DNA from 4 places in the Paenarthrobacter sp. 22069 genome. Region 4 is predicted to be linked to each of the others. Evidence: riboswitches for the same ligand, from Rfam matches in the RefSeq annotation. Region 4 holds a riboswitch; each other region holds the start of a gene.

Region 1 (3,853 bases), on a different contig from region 4:
AGTCGCCCCGAACAGGACATCCGCGAGGAGCTCCGGCTCTGCTTCCACCAGGCCGCCTGCCAGGTCCCGCCCCGCAATTTGCTCGTGGACGGCGTCGGCCTCCACATGCTCGTCGAAGTAGTGGGTGATGTCCGCGCCGAAACCGTGCCGGCGGAATCCGTTGCCGTAGAAGCGGTTGGGCTGGGAAGACGTCATTTCATAGATGGCCAGGTGGCCGGTGATGGCGCCGCGGAGCCGCCGGTTCAGGCCGCACAGCGACATGAGGTTCACCGATGCCAGGGAGACGGCGGGAACTGCATCGACGTAGGCGCCGTAGCAGTCGTCCAGGCCCAGGCCCCGCATGGTCCGGGCGAACAGCGCGCTGTGCATCCGGTCCGGGCGCCCGCCGCCGTATTCGTCCGCCTGGATTTCCACCAGTGCCGCCTTGGGCCGTCCGCTGAGGCGCGGGATCGCCCAGGTGTGGGGATCGGCTTCCTTCAGCTGGTACACGGATTTGTGGACCAGGAACTCCTTGAGTTGGTCCAGGCTTGCCTTTCGGGCAACGAAACGGGAGACGCTGGGGCCGGTGTCCCCGGCGGCAAGGCCGAAGAGGACATCGGCCACAGCGTCGCTGGTCATGGAAACCCCGGCGGGCAGTTCGAGGTTTCCTGCTGCCTGCCGGGCCGCAGAACGGAGGGCCGCTTCAAAGGGTTCCTCGATCAGCCGCCGCACCCGGATCAGCCCCGGCTCCCACTCCCAGGCGTCGGAGACGCCGTCAAGGCCCGAGTAGTGCAGCTCGTAGAGGCAGAAGAGGGCCAGTTGGATGTCCTCGTCGCCGATGATGTCGGTGGTTTGGGCCAACCGCCCCGCCACCTGCCGGTGCAGTGCGTCCAGCTCTGCCCCCGCCGAATCAGGAGCCTGTGCCAGGGCCGCGAAGAGGGCGCTGCTGACAGGGCCTCTGGTTTCCGGAATTCTCATGGTGCTCCTTGTTCTGCCGGGCTGTTTCCGTGACCGCGGACGGAGCTCCTTCACCCTGTCCGCGTCGATCCCGGGAACCAATATAGTAAGCATGATTACTAATAAAAGCTAAGGCCTTGCCTCAGCAGGCCGCCGGCCTGGTCACATCCCGGAGGATAGGCGCCAGGAGCCCTCCATCAGGGGCTTACCGGTGTAAACTTGTGCACGCCTGGAAGGGCAAAAAGCCTTACCCAAATTCAACGCAACACTAAAAACGACAGGGGAGCGCCGCCGTCGGCCATCCGGCACCAGCCGGGAACCGCAGGTGGGCGCTGAGAGTGCGGACAGCCGCAGACCCTCGAACCTGATCCGGTTAGTACCGGCGCAAGGGAGTCGAGTTCTCAAAGTGTCGCGGCTGCACGGCTACAGGCCGCCAGCCGGGTCCACTTTCCCCTCCTGTTTCCCAGGAGGATTCAATGAGCACTGCAGCAATCAAGAAGACCACCAGTAAGTCCTGGCGCGTCGTGGACATCGTGGTCGCCGCGCTGGTGGCCATCGCCGGAGGCGTTATTTTCTGGGCCTGGGACCAGGCCGCGGCCGCGGTATCCGTGCCGATGAACGCCGCCTACCCGCCCCTGAACGGCCTGATCGCCGGCGGATGGATGATCCCCGGTGTCCTGGGGATGCTGATCATCCGCAAGCCCGGGGCCGCCCTGTTCTGTGAGACCGTGGCCGCCACGGGCGAGCTCCTCATGGGCTCCCAGTACGGCGCGTCCGTCCTGTTCTCCGGCTTCGTCCAGGGCCTGGGAGCGGAAATCATCTTCGCCATCTTCGTCTACCGCAAGTTCAACCTGCCGGTGTCCCTGCTGGCCGGCGCGGCCGCGGGCCTGTTCTGTGGCCTGAACGACTCGTTCGCGCCGTGGGGCTGGAACATCGCGTACTCCGGCGGGGACAAGCTCGCCTACATCCTGTTCTGCATGGTGTCAGGCGCGGTTATCGCCGGCGCCCTGTCCTGGCTGGCCACCCGGGGCCTGGCGCGCACCGGAGTGCTCAGCTCCTTCGCATCCCGCAAGGCCGCCACGGAGCCAGTCTTCTCCTGATGGCTTCCCAGGACGCCGCCGCGGCGGTCCGCCCCGCCGCCGTTAGCGCGCGCGGCTGGGGCTGGCGGCATGCCGGGCGGACCAGGCCTGCCGTCCATGCCCTCGACCTGGACATCAGCCCTGGTGAGCGGGTGCTGCTGCTCGGTCCCTCGGGGGCCGGGAAGTCCACGCTTCTGCATGCGCTTGCCGGGGTGCTGGGCGACATTAACGACGACGGCGAGGCAGGCGACGCCGACGAGTCCGGTTCGCTGCTCATTGACGGCGCCGTGCCCCGCGCCCAGCGCGGGCGCGCCGGATTGGTGCAGCAGGACCCCGAAACCCAGGTGGTCCTGTCCCGCGTGGGCGACGACGTCGCCTTCGGTGCCGAAAATCTTGCGGTGCCCCGGGACGCTATCTGGGCGCGAGTGCACGAGGCGCTTGCCGACGTCGGCCTCTCCCACCTCCCGCTGGACCACTCGACGTCGGCCCTGTCCGGCGGGCAGAAGCAGCGATTGGCGCTGGCGGGCATCCTGGCGATGCGCCCCGGGCTGATCCTGCTGGACGAGCCCACAGCCAACCTTGACCCGGACGGGGTCCTGGAAGTCCGGGACGCCGTTGCCCGCTGCCTGGACAAGACGGGGGCCACCCTGGTTGTGGTGGAGCACCGGGTTTCCGTATGGAAGGACCTGGTGGACCGGATCGTCGTACTCCAGCCGGGTTCCGCTGCCGACCCTGCCGTGCTCCTGGACGGGCCTCCGGACCGGGTGCTCAGCGACGCCCGCGCCATGCTCGCGGCGGCCGGTGTGTGGGTCCCTGGCTACGTACCGGCTACCCGCGGCCGTTCCGAGGTTCCCGCCCCCGGCACCGGGAACCTCCTGCTGGCCGCCGAACAGCTTGCTGTCTCCCGCGGACGTCCACGCCGCAAGGGCCTCCGCAGGATTCCGGCCGTCCCGGTCCAGGAAGGGTTGGCGGCCCAGGTCCGCGCCGGCCAGGCCCTCGCCATCACCGGTCCCAACGGCGCCGGGAAGTCCACGTTCGCGCTGACTCTTGCCGGGCTGCTGGAGCCCGTCTCCGGGAAGGTTTCCGCCACGCTGGACCTCAGCCGTGGCGCGGGAATCGACCCCTACAACTGGAAGGCCGAGCAACTGATTTCGCGGGTGGGGACAGTGTTCCAGGAGCCGGAGCACCAGTTCGTCACGGGCAAGGTGCTCGATGAGCTGCTGTTCGGCCCCCGGCACCTGGGCCACGGCGAGGACCGGGTTGATGAACTGCTGGAGCGGCTGCGGCTCACCCAACTGGTGGACGCCAACCCCTATACGCTCTCCGGCGGCGAAAAACGGCGGCTTTCCGTGGCCACCGTCCTCGCCGCCAGCCCCCAGGTACTGGTCCTGGACGAACCCACCTTCGGCCAGGATGCCAACACGTGGGCCGAGCTGGCCTCGTTCCTGTCCGAACTGCTGGATGCCGGCACCGCCGTGGTGTCCGTGACCCACGACGCCGAATTCACGGCGGCGTTGGGCGGGGTGGAGCTCCGGATGGCCGCGACGGAAGCGGTGGCGCCATGAGGCAGGAACTCACCCTGGCCGGCAACCGTGCCCTCCTGGCCCGGGCCAACCCCCTGAGTAAATTCGGGGCCGTCCTCCTTATCACGGCGGTCCTGGCACTGTCGATCGACTGGGTGTCGGCCTCCGTGGCCCTGGTCTTCGAACTGCTGCTGTTTCCCTTGGCCGGACTCACCCTGACCCTGCTGTGGCAGCGTGGATGGCCGTTGATCCTCGCCGCCGCCGTGGGCGGGTGGAGCACCTCCATCCTGGCGCCGGACAGCGGAAGGATCCTGC
Region 2 (3,853 bases), on a different contig from region 4:
GGCTGACGAGCGCGGTGATGGAGGCGCCGTCGGCCACGTGGTGCGGTTTTCCGTTGAGGATGATGTTCACGCTGTCTCCTTGATGTGCGGGCTTGTGCCGGCCGTCACCGGCCTGGAAAAGCGGTCCGGGCTGAAGGGCGCCCAGCGGGGATCGGCCTTTCCGTCCAGCAGTCCGGTGCAGATTGCTGCGGCGGCAGGGGTGAGCAGGACGCCGTGCCGGAAAAATCCTGTGGCGATGATGAGCCCCGGAACGTGGCCTGCGCTGGTGGCGTCCGGGCCGGAAGCCACCTGTACCCGGCCCAGCAGAGGGGCGTTGTCGGGGGTTCCGGGACGGGCACGGGCAGTGGATTCGAGCAGTTCAAGTTCGGCGACGGCGGGCACCAGCGCCTGGGCATCGCGCAGCAGCTGGTAAACACCGCCGGCGCTGACGGCGTCAGAGAGGGCATCCTCCCGCTGGGTAGCGCCGATCACCACGGTGCTGTCCTGCCGGGGAACGATGTACACCGGCACGCCGTGAACCAGGCCGCGCACCGTTGAGGTCACCAGGGGCCGAAGATGTCCGGGAACGGCCAGGCGGAGGATGTCCCCGTGGACGGGCCGCAGTGGCAGCTCAAGCCCGTCCGGCAGGCCACCAAGCGCCCCCGCCTGCAGCCCGTTGGCGACGACGGTTTCCGCGGCCAGGACGGTCCCGCCGCCGGACAGGCTGACGCCCGCAACGGTTGGGCCCTCCCACAACAGCCCTGCGGCCCGGCCCGGCACGGCAAAGCCCTGCACCGCCCCGGCGACGGAGAGTTCCGGGTTTCCCTGCGCGGCGCCGGCGAGGGCCAGCCGCAGGGCCAGGACCAGCCGCCTCGGATCCACCTGGTGGTCCGATGGGGTATCCATGGCGCAGGCGATGGCCGGGCTGAGGAGCGGCTCGCGCTTCCGGGCCTCCCGCACCGTCAGGGGCTCCACCGCCAGGCCGTTGGCCTGCTGGACGGTCCGCAGGTCCATCAGTGCACGCCGGTCGGCGGCGTCGGCACCCACGGCGAGTGTCGACGTCGTCAGGTATCCGCAGTCCTCGCCCGTTGCAGCGGCAACGCGGGCAGCGAAGGCCGGCCAGCGTGATGCGGAATCGAGCATAAGTTCCAGGAGGTCCTCCTCCTGGTAGTGCAGTTCGCTGACGGGGGCAAGCATGCCCGCGGCTGCCCAACTGGCGCCTGTACCCGGCGCATCGTCGATGACGACGACGGAGCGCCCGGACCGCTGCACTTCCCAGGCAATCCCGTGCCCCACCACTCCCCCGCCGATGACGGCGACGTCGGCGCGGACGCTGGAATTGGCGGAGGGGTCCGCCGCCCCGGGAAAACTGTCTAAGGGGGTGCGCATCTGGTTCCTTCCCTACGCCGGCATTAACCGGATCAGGTCAAGCGGTCGGCTCTGACGCCCTCTCAGCCCGGCGCTTTGTGACAGCTGCCGCGGGCTCCCGCAGTACCAGCCCAGTTTAGAGGAACTAGGCTTGCAGGCATGAATGTGTCCACCTCATCCTTCCCTGCCGGTCCGCACGCCCCGGCCACCGAAGTTGTCAATGCACGGGACAACGACGCGCTCAAGGCGGCCCGCCTGTACCTCTGCACCGATGCGCGCCGGGACCAAGGCGACTTCGCCGGGTTCGTGGACGCGGCATTCACCGGCGGCGTGGACATCATCCAGCTGCGGGACAAGGCCATCGAGGCCGCCGAGGAACTGGACCTGCTGGCCATCCTGAAGGAGACGGCAGTCAGGCACGGCAAGTTGTGGGCCGTCAACGACCGGGCGGACATTGCGGTGTTGTCCGGGGCGCCGGTATTCCACGTCGGCCAGAAGGACCTGCCCCTTCCGGCGGCGCGCACCCTGGTCAACGGCAACGCAGCCATCGGGCTTTCCAGCCACACCCCGGAGCAGGTGGACGCTGCCTTGGCGGCCACCGCAGGCCCGTCAGGCCTGGACTACTTCTGCGTCGGGCCGGTCTGGGCCACGCCCACCAAACCCGGCAGGTCCGCCGTCGGGACCGGGCTGGTGGAATATGCCGCCGAAGCCTCGCGTCAGGCCGGGGAGCCGGTGCCGTGGTTCGCCATCGGCGGGATCGATCACGGCAACGTCCGGCAGGTGGCGGAAGCGGGTGCACGCAGGATCGTGGTGGTCCGGGCCATCACCGGGGCCTCCGATCCCGCGGCCGCTGCGGCGTCTCTCGTCGACGCGCTGGACGCCGCCGCCTCCTGATGCCATATCCGTGGACTTGGAGCTAGGCTGATTTTTGTGTCACACCATCGGCTGGCCCCCAACGTCCATGACCACAGGAACGCCCTGGAAGAGGCGTTGGGCCAGCTGCGCACCGAACTGGAACTGCCGGGCCCGTATCCGGCGGATGCCGTTGAGGATGCCCGCGCTGCCGTGGCGGCGCTGGAGCTGCCGTCCTACGACCTGACGGCCGTCGAATTCATCACCATCGATCCCGCATCGTCCACGGACTTGGACCAGGCGGTGTTCATCGAGCAGGACGGGAACGGCTACCGCGTGCTGTACGCGATTGCCGACGTCCCGGCGTTCGTGGTTCCCGGTGGCCCCCTCGATGCGGAAACGCGGCGCCGGGGCCAGACGTTCTACGCGCCGGACGGGCGCATCCCGCTGCACCCGGAAGTCATCAGCGAAGGGGCCGGGAGCCTGCTGCCCGGACAGGACTGTTCAGCCTTCGTCTGGGACTTCACGCTCGGCGACGACGCGGGCGTGCTGTCCGTAGGTGTCCGGCGTGCCAAAATCCGCAGCCGCGACAAGCTCAGCTACAAGGGCGCCCAGGCAGACCTCGACGCAGGAACCGCTTCCCCGGTGCTGAAGCTGCTGCGCGAGGTGGGCCTAAAACGGGTGGCACTTGAACGGGCACGCGAAGGGGCCAGCCTCAACATGCCCGAGCAGGAGATTGTGCAACTGCCCGACGGCGGCTACCGCATCGACGCCGTACCGCAGCTTCCGGTGGAGGACTGGAACGCGCAGATCTCGCTGATGACGGGAATGGCCGCAGCGCAGCTGATGCTGGAGGGCAAGGTGGGCATCCTGCGCACCATGCCGGCTCCGGACGAGCGGAGCCTGAAGCACTTCCGGCTCCAGACCGAGGCACTGGGCAAGCCCTGGGACGGCCACGCCAGCTACGGCGAGTACCTGCGGTCGCTGGATCCCACCGATCCGCGCCAGCTGGCGATCATGCATTCGGCCGGCATGCTGTTCCGCGGCGCGTCCTATACCGCCTTCGACGGCAGCGTCCCCGAGGACGGCATCCAATCCGCCATCGGCGCTGCCTACGCCCACACCACTGCACCCCTCCGCCGGCTGGTGGACCGCTTCGTGCTGGTCATCTGCGAGGCCCTGAGCAACGGCGGCGATGTTCCCGGCTGGGCCCGCGAGGCCCTTCCGCTGCTGCCGGGCATCATGGCCGGCTCGGACCAGCTGGCCTCCCGCATGGAGCGCCTTGCCCTGGACACCGTTGAGGCGGCGCTGCTGCTGAACCACATTGGGCAGGAGTTCGACGCAATCGTCATTTCGGGTTCCAAGCCCCAAAACGGGAACGGGAACGTCTCCGGCGCCGGCTCCGGCAACGGGAACGCCAAAAATGGCAACGGCAAGAACGGCAACGGCAATGGAAGCTCTGGCATTATCCAGATTGCCGAACCCGCCGTGACCGCGCGCTGCGCCGGCGAGTTGGAATCCGGCACCAAGGTCCGCGTGCGGCTGGTTTCGTCGGACATCACCACCCGCCAGGTCCACTTCGAGCTGGTTTCCTGAGGCTCCAGCGGGCGCAGCAGGCGGGGCGAAAAGTGTTTCCGCGCCCGTACGGCTAGAC
Region 3 (3,853 bases), on a different contig from region 4:
AGAGGAGGTGGTCCGCCAGCTGCGGCTGCGCGACATCGGCGGCATCATCGTGATCGACTTCATCGACATGGTGCTCGAATCCAACCGGGACCTGGTCCTCCGCCGCCTGGTGGAATGCCTGGGCCGCGACCGGACCAAGCACCAGGTGGCAGAAGTTACCTCGCTGGGCCTGGTCCAGATGACCCGCAAGCGCATGGGTACCGGGCTGCTGGAAGTCTTCGGCGAGCAGTGCGAAGCCTGCGCAGGCCGGGGCGTGGTGACCCACGACGATCCCGTGGAGCACCGCCGCGCCAACATCGTGGCCGCTGAGCACCACGTCCAGCGCACCGACAACCGTCCCGAGCCCCGCGGCGAAGCCCACCGCCCGGAAGGGCAGCGGAACGACAACGGCCAGCCCGGCGTCCGTCCGGAGCGTAAACGCCGCCGCGGCCGCGGCAACGCGCAGCCCGAAGCGGCCCCGGCCCCGGCAGTCCACGTCCACACCGTCCAGGCCGACCCGACAGATGCTGAGCGGCACGCGAAGGCGGAAGCCACCAGGCTTGCCCTGGCCAACATCGCAGCTGCCGCCCACGCGGCGCACCTGCACGACGACGAGGTGGCCGCTGCCCGGCAGGTGCCGTCTGTCCCGCCTGCTGCCGCTCCCGACGGGGAGAAGCACGACGACGACACCCCGGGGCGTCCCGCGGCCGTCCTGACGTTCGGCGGTGAGCAGGTCCCGCTTCCGTTCGTGGAGCACGCTGAGGAGCACCACCCCAAGCCGGCTCTCACCCTGGACCGGTTGGCCGAAGCGTTCGCGCAGCTCGGCCAGCCCGCATCCTCCATGGAGGACGCGCTGGCCAAGGACGCGGATGCCGAACAGCGTGCGGAAGCCGGACAGCCTGTGGAAGCCGGACAGCCCGTGGAAGAAGCGGCGGTGGCACAGCGGCCGGCAGCGGTGGAAGCCCCGGCGGAAAAGGACTACTCCGACCACACCCTGGAGCAGTCCCGCCAACGCCGGCCACGGCGCCACCGTGCCGCCAGCCGTGCCCAGGGGGCCGCCAACGAAACCGCTGTCCAGCACCACGAGAACGTCCAGGCAACGGGCGCCGGTCACTCACATGCCGCGAAGGCTCCCGAGTCCGGCAAACCCCAGCCCGGCGCGACCGCGGGACCGGGCAAGGCTGCAGAGGAACCCATCATCCTCGGCGTCGGGGTACCCGCCTCGGAGCTCTAAGCAGGCCGGGCCGCCGCGCCAGCATTTAAGTCCCCGTCGAGTGGACAGTCCCCCTGAATGACGGGGGGTACAGTCCACCGGGCGGGGACTTCCTGCATCCGGGGGATGTCACCTTTCCCGCGCCCGGGGGTCAGCAGCTACTCTGGAAACCGACACGGGGTGCCGCGCAAAGGCCGGCTGAGATCCAGACCCGTTGAACCTGTCCGGCTAGTACCGGCGAAGGGATGTCTTTTGTCTTCGACCCTCTCCATGCCCCTCGCGGCTGTCCCGGAAACTGCCCCGCAGCCTGTGGGCCGTGCCGTCCCCCGTGTGCTGTCCATCGCCGGTTCCGACCCGTCAGGCGGGGCCGGCATCCAGGCGGACCTCAAGAGCATCGCGGCCCACGGGGGCTACGGCATGGCCGCTATTACGGCGCTCACCGCACAAAACACCCGGGGCGTGCAGGACGTGCACGTTCCTCCGGCCGGGTTCCTGGCCCGGCAGCTGGACGCTGTCAGTGATGACATCAGTATTGACGCCGTCAAGATCGGCATGCTGGGTGATGAGACGGTAATCCGCACTGTCCGCAGGTGGCTCGAAAAGGTGCGCCCCGCCGTCGTGGTCCTCGATCCGGTGATGGTGGCAACCAGCGGTGACCGGCTGCTGCAGGAATCCGCCGAGGCCGCGCTGCGGGAACTGCTGCCCCTTGCCCACCTCATCACGCCGAACGTGCCCGAGCTTGCCATGCTGGTGGGGGAGGACCCAGCCGCGGACTGGGAAACGGCGCTGGACCAGGGCAGGCGCCTGGCCGCAGCCACCGGGGCCACCGTGCTGGTCAAGGGCGGGCACCTGGCAGGTCCCGGCTGCCCCGATGCGCTGGTCAACACCGGCGGCCTCCTGGGCCAGGAAGTGGTGGAAGTCCATGGTGACCGGGTTGCCACCCGCAACAGCCACGGCACCGGCTGCTCGCTGTCCTCCGCCATGGCCACGGTGCAGGCATGCCTGGGCAACTGGGAAGCCTCCCTGCGGACGGTCAAACCCTGGCTGGCAGGTGCATTGGAAAGCTCCGGCGTACTGGAGGTAGGCCAGGGGAACGGACCGGTGCACCACTTCCACCACGTCCGGCCGGCCCTGCCGGAAGGGGGCTTCGCGGCCCTGTTGTGGTCTGAAGCGCAGCAGGACCTCGAGGATATCTACGCGCTGGACTTCATCGACGGCCTGGCCTCCGGCGGCCTCGCCGAAAAGGACTTCGCCTATTACCTGGCCCAGGATGCCCTTTACCTCAACGGCTACTCGCGCGTGCTTGCCCGTGCCAGCGCCATGGCCCCCTCCGAGGCCGAGCAGCTGTTCTGGGCCGCCTCTGCCCAGCAGTGCCTCGAGGTGGAATCGGAACTGCACCGCTCCTGGCTCAGCACCAGGCCTGCCCCGGGCGGCCTGGGCCCCGTGACCAAGGCCTACGTCGACCACCTCACGGCAGCGTCGGCGTCGGGCAGCTACGCAGTCCTGGCCGCTGCCGTCCTGCCCTGTTTCTGGCTTTACGCCGAAGTGGGCGAAAAGCTGCACGCCCGCTTCCTTGCCTCCGGCGAACCGGACGGACACGCCTACGCGGACTGGCTCCGCACCTATGCCGACGAGGGCTTCGCCGCGGCCACCCGCAGGGCCATTGCCATTGTGGACGCAGCGGGACGGAACGCGTCCGACCATGAGAGGTCCGCGATGGTAAGGGCCTTCAAGCAGTCGTGCCGACTCGAAGTTGAATTCTTCGACGCGCCGCGGCTGCATTCCTGACCGCCGGGAGGCAGCCGCACCGCTATCATGGAACGGCACGGTAACGGCGTTGCCGCCGGCTTGTGGTTATTATCACAGCCGGGCCGCCGGAACCAGCCTCATTTGCGGCCGAAGACGGATTTAGCGTATTCTGGATCTTCGGTGCTTACGCCAACACTTGGGTTATGACCCCACGGCGTTGAGGCACAGCGAAAAACCAGGCTTTTAGTGAGTCGGTTACGCACGCAAATTTTGTTATAAACGTCGAGAGAAGTGAGTTCCCAAGTGGTGTACGCGATTGTCCGCGCAGGCGGCCGCCAAGAGAAGGTTTCCGTTGGAGACTTCGTTACCCTGAACCGCGTCGCCGGTGGAGCCGGCAGCACCATTGAGCTGCCCGCACTGCTCCTGGTTGACGGTGACAAGGTCACCTCCGCCGCCGCCGACCTGGCCAAGGTAACTGTTACGGCTGAAATCCTCCAGGACCTCCGTGGTCCTAAGATTGTCATCCAGAAGTTCAAGAACAAGACCGGGTACAAGAAGCGCCAGGGTCACCGCCAGGAACTGACCAAGGTCAAGATCACCGGCATCAAGTAACCACCGGTTACTGTTCAGGTATTTCAACAGATTCCCCAGAATTTAGAGGCAGGCATTTCAGATGGCACATAAAAAGGGCGCGAGCTCCACTCGCAACGGTCGCGATTCCAACGCTCAGTACCTCGGCGTCAAGCGCTTCGGCGGCCAGGTTGTTTCCGCAGGCGAGATCATCGTCCGCCAGCGTGGCACCCACTTCCACCCGGGCGCCGGCGTTGGCCGTGGCGGGGATGACACCCTGTTCGCCCTGACCCCGGGCGCCGTCGAGTTCGGCACCCGCCGCGGTCGTCGCGTGGTCAACAT
Region 4 (3,853 bases):
CCGTTGGCGGAACTGCGCGCCGTCCGCTGCCTGCGGCCCGGCCGTACGGGATCAGCCTAGTAGTTGCGGGGATGCCGGTGCACGCGGGGCGGTGACGGGCACCGGTCAGCGGACCGCCACCCGCAGCCTGTTCCGCCAGGGATCCTCGAAGCGAAGCTCCGCTCCGGTGTGGTGCGCGGGCACGCCGGCGACCTTGAGCCGGTCAGCCAGCGCTCCGACGTCGTCCCCGGAAGGAACCTCGACGAGTACTTCGCCCAGTCCAAGCGTGTCCTTTCGCGGTCCGGCGCCGCGGCTGTTCCAGACGTTCATGGCCATGTGGTGGTGATAGCGGCCGGCGGAGACGAACAGTGCCTGGCCATGCCAGCCGGCAGTCTTTTCGAACCCGAGAGTTCCGACGTAGAAGTCCCGGGCCGTCTGGACGTCGCCCACCTGCAGGTGGACGTGGCCCACCCCGGCGGATGCCTGCCGCTGGCCTTCAAGCGACGCCTCGGTAAGGTGCTGGTCAAGATAGCGCTGGGGCGGCAGTGCGAGGCTGTCCATGACCACATCGGTCCCGTTCCAGGACCAGTTGCTGCGGGGCCGGTCCCAGTACAGCTCAATGCCGTTGCCTTCGGGATCGGTGAAGTAGAAGGCCTCACTCACCAGGTGGTCGGCGCTGCCGGTAAACGACCGCGGCTCATACTGGGCCGCTGTGGCGATCGTGGCAGCAAGGGACCCCTGGTCCTCGAACAGCAATGCCGTGTGGAACAGGCCGGCCTCTCCCCTGCCGGGAAGATTCAACCCCGGCGCCGGTGCCAGGTGGACCAGGGGGCGGCCCAACCTGCCAAGGTAGAGTCCGCCATCCTGTTCGGCCACCACTTCAAGGCCCAGCGCGCGCTGGTAGTAGTCGGTCATGACCTTCATGTCGCCCACCTTGAGCATCACCGTGCCCATGGCGAGGTCGGCAGGAAGAAGATCCTGGCTGCTGGGTGCTGCGGTCATCTGAAGCTCCTTGTATTGGAAGGCCGCCCGGTTGCCGGCCTGTCACATATTAAAATTACTTGAAGCTTCAATTTATTCCAAGTCCTGGAAGGGCAGAGATCAGCGGATGATGCGTCCGGCCAGGACCACGTGGGTGAGTGTCCTGATCGTCTCCGGCACCGCCCGCGGATCGTCGCTGCACAGCACCACGTCCGCGCGGGCCCATTCCTCCAGGCCTTCCGCGCCCAGCCACCTCCGGGCTGACCAGCAGGCGGCATCCAGGGCAGCTGCCATGGGGAGGCCGGCGGCATGCAGCGCAAGGATCTCGTCGGCAATCCTGCCGTGCCGGATCACGCTGCCCGCGTCGGTTCCGGCAAATATCCGCACCCCCGCGGCATGGGCCTGCGCCACACGCTCCAGGCGGCCCTCCCACAGGGCGCGCATGTGGGCCGCGTACCTGGGAAACTTTGCGTCAGCCTGCGCTGCAATGTCCGGGAAGGTGGCGATGTTGATGAGCGTGGGCACGATCGGCACCCCTTGTTCCACGAACCGCGGCAGGTGCCGGGGCAGGAGCCCGGTGGCGTGCTCGACGCAGTCGATGCCTGCGTCCAGCACCTGGTCCAGGGTGTCCTCGGCGAAACAATGGGCGGTCACCCGGGCGCCTTCGTCATGGGCCGCATGGACGGCGTCACGGACGACGGCGGCAGGAAAGGACGGAGCCAGGTCACCGGCGCTCCGGTCAATCCAGTCCCCCACGAGCTTGACCCAGCCGTCGCCGTCGCGCGCCTGCTTCCGGACGGCCTCCACGAGGCCCTCCGGCTCGACTTCCTCGGCGAACCCGCGCAGATAGCGCCGGGTGCGGGCCACGTGGCGGCCGGCGCGGATCAGCACCGGGAATTCCCGGCCGCCCTGCATCCACCGGGTGTCCGCAGGTGAGCCGGCGTCCCGCACCAGCAGGGTTCCGGCGTTGAGGTCGTCGAGTGCCTGGTCCCGGGCGGCAGCAGGCTCCACTGGCCCACCCGGACCCAGCCCGATGTGGCAGTGGGCGTCCACGAACCCGGGCAGGACCCAGCCGTCGAGGACATGGTCGGGAAGGGCAGCCGGCGGCGTGAACGTCAGCCTGCCGTCCACTGCCCAGAGCCCGTGGCGTACCCGGTCCGGTGCCGTGAGAACGGGCCCGCGAAAGTGAATGATTCCTGCCATGCCGGCTCCTTTCAGTGCCCGGTCAGGCTAGCACCCGCATTTGTGACACGACTGTTCCGGGCGCCTGTGATAGCTTCGTTGCTGACCACACGGGTGCCCCTGCAGGGGCTGAGATCGGGCTGATGCAGCCTGCGACCGTTGAACCTGTCCGGGTAATGCCGGCGAAGGAAGTGAGTATTCCCTTGAGTACACAAAACACCCAGTTGAACCCTGCCCAGCAGCTGTCCACGGGAGAGCCCGGGGACACTACCACTCCCGGGGTGACCCAGTCCCTGGCGTCGCATTCGCTGGCGTTCATCGAAGATGCCGGCGCCGGAATCCGGGTGCCCGTGACGGAGATTGCCCTGGAGCCATCACCCAACGGGCAGCCGAATGAACCGTTCCGGACCTACCGGACCGCAGGTCCGGGCAGTGACCCCGTGCGCGGCCTGCAGCCGTTCCGCGCCGAATGGATCGAGGCGCGCGGGGACACGGAGCCCTACAGCGGCCGGGAGCGCAACCTGCTCGACGACGGCCGCTCCGCCGTGCGCCGCGGCGCCGCGTCCGCCGAATGGAAGGGCGCCCAGCCGGTGCCCCGCCGCGCCGTCGGCGGCAGGACGGTGACGCAGATGCACTATGCCCGGCAGGGCATCATCACCCAGGAAATGCGCTTCGTGGCGCTGCGCGAAAACTGCGATGTTGAACTGGTCCGCAGCGAACTGGCCGCGGGCCGGGCCATCATTCCCAGCAACATCAACCATCCGGAGTCCGAGCCGATGATCATCGGCAAGGCCTTCCTGGTGAAGATCAACGCGAACATCGGCAACTCCGCGGTGACCAGTTCCATCGCCGAGGAAGTGGACAAGCTGCAGTGGGCCACCCAGTGGGGCGCCGACACCGTCATGGACCTGTCCACAGGCGACGACATCCACACCACACGGGAGTGGATCATCCGCAACTCCCCCGTGCCGATCGGCACCGTTCCGATCTACCAGGCCCTGGAAAAGGTGAACGGCGAAGCCAACGCGCTGACCTGGGAGATCTTCCGCGACACGGTCATTGAGCAGTGCGAGCAGGGCGTGGATTACATGACCATCCATGCCGGCGTGCTGCTCCGGTATGTTCCGCTGACGGCCAACCGCGTGACGGGCATTGTCTCCCGAGGCGGGTCGATCATGGCCGGATGGTGCCTGGCCCACCACCAGGAAAACTTCCTGTACACGCACTTCGATGAGCTGTGCGAAATCTTCGCCAAGTACGACGTCGCCTTCTCCCTCGGCGACGGGCTGCGCCCCGGTTCCACGGCGGATGCCAACGACGCCGCGCAGTTCGCGGAGCTGGACACCCTGGCAGAGCTGACGCAGCGCGCCTGGGAGTACGACGTGCAGGTAATGGTGGAAGGCCCCGGCCACGTCCCCTTCCACCTGGTACGCGAAAACGTCGAGCGCCAGCAGGAGCTGTGCAAGGGTGCGCCCTTCTACACCCTGGGGCCGCTGGTGACCGACGTTGCCCCCGGCTACGACCACATCACGTCGGCAATCGGCGCCACCGAGATCGCCCGATACGGCACCGCGATGCTCTGCTACGTCACTCCTAAGGAACACCTCGGCCTGCCCAACAAGGACGATGTCAAGACCGGCGTCATCACCTACAAGATCGCCGCGCACGCAGCCGACCTCGCCAAGGGCCACCCCGGGGCGCATGAACGCGA

The links. Region 4 has a riboswitch for thiamine pyrophosphate ahead of thiC (phosphomethylpyrimidine synthase ThiC). Riboswitches for the same ligand answer to the same signal wherever they lie in the genome.
Region 1: linked by a shared signal. The riboswitch ahead of ACTJK0_RS05725 (ECF transporter S component) and the one ahead of thiC (phosphomethylpyrimidine synthase ThiC) in region 4 are both predicted to bind thiamine pyrophosphate.
Region 2: linked by a shared signal. The riboswitch ahead of thiO (glycine oxidase ThiO) and the one ahead of thiC (phosphomethylpyrimidine synthase ThiC) in region 4 are both predicted to bind thiamine pyrophosphate.
Region 3: linked by a shared signal. The riboswitch ahead of thiD (bifunctional hydroxymethylpyrimidine kinase/phosphomethylpyrimidine kinase) and the one ahead of thiC (phosphomethylpyrimidine synthase ThiC) in region 4 are both predicted to bind thiamine pyrophosphate.

Annotation. Positions count from the first base shown of each region.
Region 1 is NZ_JBQEQF010000005.1:137,798-141,650, reverse strand. Features, by position in the region: gene ACTJK0_RS05730 (iron-containing redox enzyme family protein) at 1-957, opposite strand, end outside; TPP riboswitch at 1,206-1,345, shown strand; gene ACTJK0_RS05725 (ECF transporter S component) at 1,413-2,036, shown strand; gene ACTJK0_RS05720 (ATP-binding cassette domain-containing protein) at 2,036-3,580, shown strand; gene ACTJK0_RS05715 (CbiQ family ECF transporter T component) at 3,577-3,853, shown strand, end outside.
Region 2 is NZ_JBQEQF010000008.1:71,526-75,378, reverse strand. Features, by position in the region: gene thiS (sulfur carrier protein ThiS) at 1-70, opposite strand, end outside; gene thiO (glycine oxidase ThiO) at 67-1,368, opposite strand; TPP riboswitch at 1,361-1,479, opposite strand; gene thiE (thiamine phosphate synthase) at 1,507-2,241, shown strand; gene ACTJK0_RS08375 (RNB domain-containing ribonuclease) at 2,278-3,795, shown strand.
Region 3 is NZ_JBQEQF010000014.1:60,212-64,064, reverse strand. Features, by position in the region: gene ACTJK0_RS13005 (Rne/Rng family ribonuclease) at 1-1,213, shown strand, start outside; TPP riboswitch at 1,359-1,455, shown strand; gene thiD (bifunctional hydroxymethylpyrimidine kinase/phosphomethylpyrimidine kinase) at 1,463-2,980, shown strand; gene rplU (50S ribosomal protein L21) at 3,245-3,553, shown strand; gene rpmA (50S ribosomal protein L27) at 3,615-3,853, shown strand, end outside.
Region 4 is NZ_JBQEQF010000002.1:16,232-20,084, forward strand. Features, by position in the region: gene ACTJK0_RS01605 (VOC family protein) at 106-981, opposite strand; gene ACTJK0_RS01610 (amidohydrolase family protein) at 1,081-2,163, opposite strand; TPP riboswitch at 2,243-2,350, shown strand; gene thiC (phosphomethylpyrimidine synthase ThiC) at 2,346-3,853, shown strand, end outside.